2 regions of the Saccharothrix ecbatanensis genome follow, and region 1 is predicted to be linked to the other one. Evidence: riboswitches for the same ligand, from Rfam matches in the RefSeq annotation. Region 1 holds a riboswitch; the other holds the start of a gene.
What was found. A riboswitch is a leader RNA that binds a small molecule or an ion and turns the genes downstream of it on or off. The one in region 1 is predicted to bind cobalamin.
Positions count from the first base shown of each region.

Region 2: linked by a shared signal. The riboswitch ahead of F4560_RS10520 (prenyltransferase/squalene oxidase repeat-containing protein) and the one ahead of cobN (cobaltochelatase subunit CobN) in region 1 are both predicted to bind cobalamin.

Region 1 is NZ_JACHMO010000001.1:461,765-467,178, reverse strand. Features, by position in the region: gene cobN (cobaltochelatase subunit CobN) at 1-3,562, opposite strand, end outside; cobalamin riboswitch at 3,597-3,732, opposite strand; gene F4560_RS02125 (ferredoxin-like domain-containing protein) at 3,740-4,750, shown strand; gene F4560_RS02120 (precorrin-8X methylmutase) at 4,747-5,373, shown strand; gene F4560_RS02115 (precorrin-2 C(20)-methyltransferase) at 5,370-5,414, shown strand, end outside.
Region 2 is NZ_JACHMO010000001.1:2,448,157-2,453,570, reverse strand. Features, by position in the region: gene F4560_RS10535 (S8 family peptidase) at 1-369, opposite strand, end outside; gene F4560_RS10530 (DMT family transporter) at 484-1,407, opposite strand; gene F4560_RS10525 (cytochrome P450) at 1,563-2,819, opposite strand; cobalamin riboswitch at 2,898-3,036, shown strand; gene F4560_RS10520 (prenyltransferase/squalene oxidase repeat-containing protein) at 3,126-4,439, shown strand; gene F4560_RS10515 (hypothetical protein) at 4,498-5,346, shown strand; gene F4560_RS10510 (CbiQ family ECF transporter T component) at 5,343-5,414, shown strand, end outside.

The sequences.
Region 1 (5,414 bases):
GATCGCCCTCGGTCTCCAGGTACGCGTTTCGCAGCGCTTCCAGCGTCTCGGCTTCCGGGTGCTCCCACATGCCCCGCTCGGCCGCCTCCAGCAACCGTTCCGAGATGCCGTGCAGGGCCCACGGGTTGGACTCGGCCAGGAACTTCCGGTTCTCCGGGTCCAGCACGTAGCTCGCGGCGAGCTGCTCGTACATCCAGTCGGCGACCACACCGGTGGTCGCGTCGTAGCCGAACAGGTAGTCGACCGTGGCGGCCAGTTCGAACGCGCCTTTGTACCCGTGCTTGCGCATTGCCGCCAACCACCGCGGGTTCACGACGCGGGCGCGGAAGATGCGATTCGTCTCTTCTTGCAGAGTCCTGGTGCGAACCGCGTCGGGGCGCGTGCTGTCGCCGACATAGGCGGCCGGCGCTTTACCGGTTAGCGCGCGGACCGTCGCGATCATTCCGCCGTGGTACTGGAAGTAATCGTCCGAATCGGCGATGTCGTGTTCACGGGTGTCGATGTTCTTGGCCGCGACGGCGATGCGCTTGTAGGCGCTCTCCATCGCCGGCCGGGCTTCCACTCCGTCGAGTTCGCGGCCGTACGCGTAGCCGCCCCACACCGCGTACACCTCGGCGAGGTCGGCGTCGTCCCGCCAGTTCCGGCTGTCGATGAGCGGGAGCAGACCGGCGCCGTATGCGCCCGGTTTGCTGCCGAAGACGCGCATTGTGGATCGCCGCGGATCGCGGTGCTCCGCCAGGTCGGCTTGGGCGTGCGCCCGGATGTAGTTGTCCTCGGCGGACTCGTCGAGGTTCGCCACCAGTCGCACCGCGTCGTCGATCAGCGCCACCACGTGCGGGAATGCGTCGCGGAAGAAGCCGCTGATGCGGACCGTCACGTCGATTCGCGGCCGGTTCAGCTCGGCGAGCGGGATGACCTCCAGGCCGGTGACCCGGCGGGACTGGTCGTCCCACGTCGGCCGGACGCCCATCAGGGCCAGCACCTCGGCGATGTCGTCACCGGCCGTGCGCATGGCGCTGGTGCCCCACACGGACAGGCCCACCGACGGCGGCCACTCCCCCGTTTCCGAGCGGTAACGGTCGAGTAGCGAGTCCGCCATGGCCTGGCCGGTCTCCCAGGCCAGCCGGGACGGCACCGCCTTGGGGTCGACGGAGTAGAAGTTGCGGCCCGTGGGCAGCACGTTCACCAGGCCGCGCAGCGGCGAGCCGCTGGGGCCGGCCGGGACGTAGCCGCCGTCGAGCGCGTGCAGCACGTTGGTCATCTCGTCCGTGGTGCGGGCCAGCCGGGGCACGACCTCCAGCGCGGCGAACTCCAGGATCCGGGCGACGTCCTCGTTACCAGTCAGCGATCGCGCCGCGTTGACATCCCAATTGGCGTCTTCCATCGCCTGGACGAGCGCGCGCGCCTCTTCCTCGACCCGGTCGGTGTTCGTGCGGGTGTGGTCGGCGGCGGTGGCGGACTCCGACAGGCCCAGCGCCTCTCGCAGGCCGGGCAGCGCGGCGACCTCGCCCGCCCACATCTGCTTCGCCTGGAGGATGGACAGCACGAGGTTGACCCTCGTCGCGCCGGTGGGCGCTTCGCCGAGGATGTGCAGGCCGTCCCGGATCTGGACGTCCTTCACCTCGCACAGCCAGCCGTCGACGTGCAGGATCAGCTCGTCGAACTCGGCGTCGTGCGGCCGGTCGTCCAGCCCCAGGTCGTGGTCGAGCTTGGCGGCCTGGATGAGGGTCCAGATCTGGGCCCGGATGGCGGGCAGCTTCGCCGGGTCCATCGCGGCGATGTTGCCGTGCTCGTCCAGCAGCTGTTCGAGCCGCGCGATGTCGCCGTAGCTGTCGGCGCGGGCCATCGGCGGCACGAGGTGGTCCACGAGGGTGGCGTGCGCCCGCCGTTTCGCCTGGGTGCCCTCGCCCGGGTCGTTCACCAGGAACGGGTAGATCAGCGGCAGGTCGCCCAGCGCGGCGTCCGGGCCGCAGCCCGCCGACATTCCCACCGTCTTGCCGGGCAGCCATTCGAGGTTGCCGTGCTTGCCGACGTGCACCACGGCGTCGGCGCCGAACTCGTCCTCCAGCCAGCGGTACGCGGCGAGGTAGTGGTGGCTGGGCGGCAGGTCCGGGTCGTGGTAGATCGCGATCGGGTTCTCGCCGAAGCCGCGCGGCGGCTGGACCATGACCACGACGTTGCCGGAGCGGAGGGCGGCGAGCACGATCTCGCCGTCCTTGTCCCGGGACCGGTCCACGAACAGCTCGCCGGGCGCCTCGCCCCAGTGCTGTTCCATCTCCTGCCTGGTGTCCTCCGGCAGGGTCGCGTACCACTGCCGGTAACGGGCGGCCGGCAGCCGGACCGGGTTGCCCGTGATCTGCTCCTCGGTGAGCCAGTCGGCGTCCTGCCCGCCGGCCGCGATGAGGGCGTGGATCAGCGCGTCGCCGTCCAGCGCGGCCACGCCGGGCAGCTCGTCACCGATGTCGTAGCCGTGGTCCTTCATCGCGGTGAGCAGCCGCACGACGCTCGCCGGGGTGTCCAGGCCGACCGCGTTGCCGATCCGGGAGTGCTTGGTCGGGTACGCCGAGAGCATCACCGCGATGCGGCGTTCGGCCGGTGGGATGTGGCGCAGCCTGCCGTGGCGGACGGCGATGCCCGCGACCCGCGCCGCGCGTTCCTCGTCGGCCACGTAGACGGTGAGGCCGTCCTCGTCGATCTCCTTGAACGAGAACGGCACGGTGATGATCCGGCCGTCGAACTCCGGGATCGCCACCTGCGTCGCGGTGTCCAAAGGGGACAGTCCGTCGTCGTTCTCGTCCCAGGAGGCGCGGCTGCTGGTGAGGCAGAGGCCCTGGAGGATCGGCACGTCGAGGGCAGCCAACGCGCCCACGTCCCACGCGTCGTCGTCACCACCGGCGGACGCGCCGGCGGGCTTGGTGCCGCCGGCGGCGAGCACGGTGACCACGAGGGCGTCCGCCTTGCCCAGCTCGGTCAGCAGGTCGGCGTCGGCCGCGCGCAGGGAGGCGCAGAAGATCGGCAGCGGCCGGCCGCCCTTGGCCTCGATCGCGTCGCACAGCGCGTGCACGAACGCGGTGTTCCCGGCGACGTGGTGGGCGCGGTAGTAGAGCACCGCGATCACCGGACCATCGCCGGTGGTGGCGCGCTCCAGCGGACCCCAGGTCGGGGTCGGCTCGGGCGGCGCGAAGCCCTGGCCGGTGAGCAGCACCGTGTCGGACAGGAAGTGGTGCAGCTGCGCGAGGTTCACCGCGCCGCCGTGGGCCAGGTACGCGTGGGCCTCGGCGCACACGCCGCCGGGCACGGTGGACAGCTCCATCAGCGGGGCGTCCGGGTGCTGCTCGCCGCCGAGCACGACAACCAGGAGCGGCCGGGCGAGGAGCCAGTCCAGCCCCTCCTCCCACATCCGGCGTCCGCCGAGGATGCGCACGACCACCAGGTCGACGCCCTCCACCAGCGCCGGGAGGTCGTCCACGGCGGTGCGGGCGGGGTTGGCCAGGCGGTAGTCGGCGCCGCTGGCGCGGGCGGACAGCAGGTCCGTGTCGGAGGTCGACAACAGCAGGATCACGTGCGGGCTCCATCCCTCGGGGGTCCTCGCCCCAAGTCGTAGGGGACGGCGGGCGGAGTTCCTGGCTCCCGGGGTTTCCCCCGGTCACAGTGGCGGGACCGCGCCGGATTCACACCGGCTTCCTCCTGTTGCTTCGCCGTTCGGACGCCACCCTAACGGGCGGTTAGCATCCAGCCCATGTCCACCGGCCGAGTTCGCCCAGACGCCTGCCCGGGAGCTGTCGACGTGCATCAGGCCGCCGACGGCGGGCTGGCGCGCGTGCGGGTGCCCGGCGGGACGTTGAGCGCGACCCGGTTCGACGCGCTCCGGACCGCCGCGCTGGAGCTCGGTGACGGCTCGCTTGAGCTGACCTCGCGGGCGAACGTGCAGATCAGGGCCTTGCCGCCGGGTGCGGAGCTGGAGTTGGGCGCTCGGCTGCGCGAGGTCGGCCTGCTGCCCTCCGTGACGCACGAGCGGATGCGCAACATCATCGCGGCCCCGCTGGAGGACAACCAGGGGCTGGTCGACGCGATCGACGCGGCGCTGTGCGCGGCGCCGGAGCTGGCGTCGTTGCCCGGTCGGTTCCTGGTCACGGTGGGTGGCGCGGTGAGCGGGCTGGCGGGTGACGTGGGGCTGGTCGGTGACGCGTTGTTCCTGGCAGGGCGCGATTCCGGGCTCCGCGTGACCGATCCGGTCGACGCCGTGGTGACCGCCGCACGGGTGTTCCAGGAGATCCGCGGCGACGCGTGGCGGCTGTCCGAAGTGGACGGCGGTGTGCGAAAGATCACGGAAGCGCTGGGCGGCACTCCCGGCCCGTCCCTGATCGATCCGGTTGTGACGCCGGTCGCACCGGGCGCGCACGGTCCCGTCGTCGTGGCGGGTGTGCCGTTGGGGCGGTTGGACGCACGGCTGCTGGGCGGTGTGCCGGTGCGGCTGACGCCGTGGCGGAGCCTGGTGGTGCCCGCTGGGAGCGATACCAACGGGTTGTTCACGTCACCGGACTCGCCGTGGCACGGCGTCAGCGCCTGCACCGGGCGGCCGGGGTGCGCGAAGTCGCTGGCCGACGTGCGGGCCGACGCGACGCGCTGGGTGGGCACGCCGCACACGGGTCAAGTGCACTGGTCCGGCTGCGCACGGCGGTGCGGACGACCGGCCGGCGACGTGGTGGAGTTCGTCGCGACCGGCGACGGCTACGAGGAGATCAGTTGACCGACTACGTCCGGGACGGCGCGGAGATCTACCGCCGTTCCTTCGCCACCATCCGCGCCGAGGCCGACCTGGCGCGGTTCCCGGCCGACGTGTCCCGGGTGGTGGTGCGCATGATCCACGCCTGCGGGATGGTCGACCTGGTGTCGGACGTCGACTACTCGCCGAACGTCGTGCGTGACGCCAGGGCGGCGTTGCTGGCGGGCGCGCCGATCCTGTGCGACGCGCAGATGGTCGCGGCGGGCGTGACGCGGCGCAGGCTGCCCGCCGACAACGAGGTCGTGTGCACGTTGAGCGATCCGCGGGTGCCGGGGTTGGCGGCGGAGATGGGCAACACGCGCAGTGCCGCCGCGTTGGAGCTGTGGCGGGACCGGCTGGACGGCGCGGTGGTCGCCATCGGCAACGCGCCGACCGCCCTGTTCCACCTGCTGGACATGATCGCGGCGGGCGCGCCTCGGCCGGCCGCCGTGCTCGGCGTCCCGGTGGGGTTCATCGGCGCGGCCGAGTCGAAGGACGCGTTGGCGGACAACGACCTCGGGTTGGAGTACCTCGTCGTGCGCGGGCGTCGGGGCGGCAGCGCCATGACCGCGGCGGCGATCAACGCGATCGCGAGTGAGGAAGAATGACGGGCAAGCTGTACGGGGTCGGGGTGGGTCCGGGCGACCCG
Region 2 (5,414 bases), 2.0 Mb from region 1:
CGGCGGGTTGGTCTGGGTGGCGTCGAGCGCGTCGGTGACCAGCACGTCCTGCTCGATCGCGGTGACCGCCGGGTCGTGGCTGAGCTTGCGCAGCTGTGCCGGTGTGAGCTTGGCGGCGAACCCGTTGAACGCCGCGTTCCAGACATGGGTCGGCGTGACGCCCGCCGTGGCGGCCACGCCCGCACCGCTGCGGGCGGTGGCGTCCAGCGTGACGATGTAGGAGTCCTTGATCGGGTGGACGGTCGCGGACGCCGTCGCCAGGACGATGTCGGCCTGGTGCAGGGGTGCGGCGCCGGCGGTCGCTGTGGTGGCTCCGGTCGCGGCGGCTAAGGCGGCGAGAAGGGCAAGGGTTCTGCTGAAAGGACGCACGGAACGGCTCCTTCGGACGACCCCCGGCGAGCGCGCTCCGACGCAGGGTTGACGGAGCGAACGGTCACTCGTCCGTGGGTACACCGAGCAGCCTGACCAGCGGTTATCCCAAGGTCAACGAAGGTCGGCCGAACGGCCGCGACCGGTGTCACGCTCGGTGGACATAACCGACAACTGGTAACGCCCGGTTCGCTCGTGCGGGCGCTTGGCCAGGGCCGACCGTGTCAGCGCCACCCCCGCCAACACCACGGCCATCCCCACCACGATCCGCGCGGTCAGCGGCTCGTCGAGCACGATCGCGCCCAGTGCGACGGAGACGACGGGCAGCAGGTAGCCGACGGTGGCGGCGCTGGTCGCGCCTTCGTCCTCGATGATCCGGTAGTTGAGGTAGAAGGTGACGCCGGTGCCGAAGACGCCGAGGACGACCACGGCGACGATCGCGGTGGCGTTGGGGGTGGTCGGGGCGCCGTCGAACGGCATCATGACGGCGCTGAGGCCGGTGGCGGCGGTCAACTGGGCGGCCGACACCGCGATCGGGCCGCCCTTGCCGACGAGGTTGCGTCCCATGTAGGCGAACGCGACCGCGTAACTCGCCGCCGCGCCGAGAAGTGCCAGGGCTCCGACGCTGGTCAGCCCTTCCTGCTGCCACGGGGCGAAGATCAGCAGGACGCCGGCGAAGCCGAGGACCAGACCGGTCACGCGGACCGGCGTGAGGCCGCGTTCAGCGCCGATCATGAGCCCGATGAGCACGGCGAACAGCGGGGTGGTCGCGTTGAGGACGCCTGCCACGCCGGAGTCCACGGTCTGCTCGCCGATGGCGAAGAGGAGGAACGGCAGGGCGTTGCAGAAGAACGCGGCGACCGCCAGGTGACCCCACAGCTTGCGCGGCAGCCGCTGGCCGCCGGCACGGGCCAGCACCAACAGCACGCCCGCACCGAGCGCGCACCGGATCACCGTGATCTGCACCGGCGACAACCCGGTCAGGGCCAGTTTGATCCACAGGAAGCCCGACCCCCACAACAGGGCCAGCACTCCCATCCTCAGCACGCCTCGTCCGGTCACGGGACCACCGTCCCCCACGACCGGCTTAAAGAAAAGTGAAGCCTGCTCACCTCACGTTAAGCATCACTTAAACGTCGCGGGCTTCGCGGTGCCAGACCGTGAGGTCCGGCACCGCGAGCTGTCCGCTCAGGTCAGCGCGTGTGCACCATCAGCGTGTCGACGCCGTGGACGATCGACGCGGTGCGGTAGCCGGGGTTGTCGGTGGCCATCCGGAGGTTGGGGAAACGGCGCAGCAGGGCCGGGTAGGCGGCGCGCAGTTCCATCCGGGCCAGCTCAGCGCCGACGCAGCGGTGCGCGCCGTGGCCGAACGCCAGGTTCGCGGACGCGGGTCGACCGGCGTCGAAGTCGGACGTGCCCTCGCGGTTGGCCGCCGTCAGGGACACCACGACCACGTCGCCTTCCTCGATCTGCTGGTCACCGACCCGCAGCTGGTGCCGGGCGAACCGCGGGAACGCCACCTGCACCACGCTCAGGTGCCGCAGCAGCTCTTCCACCAGCGGCCCGGTGGCCGCGTCGTCGTCACGCATCGCCGTGCGCGCGTCCTCGTCGGTCATCAGCACGATCGCACCCAACGCGAGCATCGACGCCGTCGTGTCGAAGCCACCGGTCAGCACGCCGTCCGCCAAGCCGGCCAACTCGACATCGCTCACGTCGTCACCGTGCTGCCGGATGATCGCCCCGATCAGGCCGTCCCCCGGCGACCGGCGCTCACGGCGCACGATCTCCTCCATGTACGACAACGACTCCGAGATGGCCCCCAACGCCTGCCCCGCGCCGCCGAACAGGTCGAACCGGGCCGCCGCCAGCTCCTGGAACCGGTCACGGTCCTCGTACGGCACGCCCAGCAGCTCGCAGATCGTCAGCGACGGGATCGGCAGCGCGAACTCCTGCACGAGGTCCACCGGCCCGTCGGCCGCTTCGATCGCGTCCAGCCGCTCGGTGACGATCGCGTCGATCCGCGGCACGAGCCGCGACAGCCGCCGCATGGTGAACTCCGGCGTGAGCAGCTTGCGCAACCGCGTGTGGTCGGGCGGGTCGGCGAAACCGAGGCCTCCGGGCGATTGCTCGATACGGACGGCCGCACCCAGCCGGGCGTAGTCGTTACTGAACGCCACTGTGTCGGAAAGCACCTTTTTGGCTTCTTCCTGACCAGTGACCAACCACACCCGCAAGCCGAACGGCACCGGGATCCGGTGCACCGCGCCGGCCTCCCGCATCCGCTCCAACTCGGCGACGGGCACCACGCCGTCCCGCTTCAACGGGACCAGCGCACGGTCCGGGAGCAGCGACAACGCCCGCGAACCGATCTTGCCCACAACCCACCGTGTCGCCGAACGCCGTGCGACCCACGCCACCAAACCGTCGCGCACGGACGCCAGAGTCGTCATCCCCACACCCCTCTTCCCCAGGTTGACTTGAGCGACGGTAACCGTACGTAGGGGTGAGCAGCATCGCGCCACAGGCGGATTGACAGGAGATCGTGGTTGACAGACGATCGGCAATCGCGTGCGAAACGGGGGAAGCCGGTCGAAATCCGGCGCTGACCCGCAACGGTAGGTCCCGCCCGGGACGAGCCCGAACACCCGCCGCGCGTGCACGCTCCAGACACCGTCGAGGTCAACGGGTCGGAGCCCGGGGGAAGTCGATCACGGCTGTCCGGGGTCCGCTCACGCGTTGCGCCCGGAAAGGCAAACATGTCGTTGAGACGGACCGCCGCCGTCATCGCCACCACCGCTGTCGCCGCGCTCGCCTTGGTGCCGCCCGCCCAAGGCCTGCCCGACGCGCCGGTGACGACGGACGCGAGCGAGGCCGCCGCGGGGTGGCTCGCCCGGCAGTTGATCGACGGTGACCACTTCGTGTACCCCGGCAGCACCTCCGGCGACCAGGGCGGCACGTTGGACGCCGTGTTCGCGTTCACCGCGGCCGGTGTGGCGTCGGACAGCGCGGATCGGGCGATGGCGTGGCTGGCGAAGCCGGACGTCATCAACGACTACCTGCACATCGGCGACCCCGCCGAGTTCGTCGCGGGCTCGTACGCGAAGCTCGCGCTGGCCGTCCAGGCGCGCGGCGAGGACCCGACGACGTTCGCCGGCAACGACCTGATCGCAGGCCTCACCGCGTTGCAGGCCCCCTCCGGCCGGTTCGTCAACAAGTCGAAGTACCCCGACTTCTCCAACGGGTTCAGCCAGGCGTTCGCGGTGCTGGCTCTGGACCGGTGGGAGGGCGCGCCGCAGACTGCGGTCACGTACGTCGTCGGCCAGCAGTGCGGGGACGGCGGCTTCCCGCTGATCCTGGAAGCGACGCCGTGCGTGTCGCACGCGGACGCCACCGCTATGTCCGTGCAGGCGTTGCTGGCCGTCGACCAGACCCCCGCCGTGACGGGCGCGGTGGCCAAGGCGCTCAAGTGGTTCGCCGAGCACCAGCAGCCCGGCGGCGGGTTCCTCGACGACAAGGCGACCGGCGAGGGCAACGCCAACAGCACCGGTCTCGCGGCACAGGCACTGCGCGCGGCAGGTCGGACGGCGGAAGCGGACAAGGCGACGGCGTTCCTGAAGTCGTTGCAGGTCGGCTGCACGGCCACCGACGCCGAACGGGGCGCGATCGCGCTCGACAAGTCCGGTTTCACGCCGGACACCGCGCAGCGCGCGAGCGCCCAGGGCATCCTCGGGCTGGTGGGGGTGAGCTTCGCGGACCTGACAGCGGAGGGCGGCACGTCCGGCGCGCCCGTGCTCGACTGCCCGATCACCACCACGACGCCGACTTCGTCCACAACGGACACGACTCCCACCACCACCACCACGACGGCGGCTCCGACGACCACTACCGAGGTCACCGCCACCAGCACGACCACGACGACGGCGGCAGCGGCTGTGGTGAACCGCAACGGCACCCTGGCCCGGACCGGCGCGGTGGTCGGGCCGATGCTGTGGATCGGCGTGTTGATGCTGGTCGGCGGCGTGCTGGCGGTCGTGCTGTCGCGCAAGCGGTATGCGGGGGAACGGAAGTGACGGCACGCGACGTCGAGGGCTGGGCGTTCGGCTCCGGTCAGGCCCTCGCCACCGCGCCATGACGGGCTGGTGGCGGCGCGTCCTGGCGGCGTCGGCGGTGCTCGGACTCACGATCATCGGCGCTCCGCCGACCGCTCAGGCGGCGGACTGCGCGGGCGTGACGGTGGTCGTGGACTTCCGGTCGCTGGGCGGCGGTGTGCGGACGGGTTGTGCCCCTGGTGATCCGTCGTCGGGCACGGCCGCCCTCACCGCCGCCGGGTTCGGCTACACGTTCGTGACCCGGCAACCGGGCTTCGTGTGCAAGATCAACGACCAACCGGCCGGCGACTCGTGCAACTACACGCCACCGTCGGACGCGCACTGGTCGTACTGGCACGGGCAGCCCGGCGGGTCGTGGGTCTACAGCAACTCCAGCGCGAGCGCGTACAACCCGGCGCCGGGGAGCGTGGAGGGCTGGTCGTTCGGTGCGGGCGAGCCGCCTGGCATCGCACCTCCGGCACCTGCTCCCCCGCCGCAGCCCGCGCCGAAGCCGACCCAGCCCGCAGCGCAGCCTCCGGCGCCGCAACCTCCCGCCGCTCAGCCAGGCCAGCCCGTGCAACCGGGACAACCGGGACAACCGGTGACGTCGGGCCAGTCGACGCAGCCGGGGCAGTCCGCGCCGCCGCAGCAGTCGGAGGCGACCACGACGGTCGAGACGACTGCGCCGGCTTCTTCGGAGACGGCGGCCAGTAGCAGTCCCGCGACGAGTTCGTCCACGCCTGTCGGTGAGACGCCGGTGGCCGTGCAGCCGACGGCGGGGACGTCGTCCGGTGGGACGGTCGGGCTGGTCATCGGGCTCGTGGTCATCGCGGCTTTGGGTGGTCTGGGTGTGTGGACGGCGCGGCGACGGGCCAAGGCGGCGGAGTGAGCCTGCACCCTGGCGCGTGGTGGTTCTGGGCGCTGTGCCTCGCCGCCGTGGCCAGCCGCACGACGAAC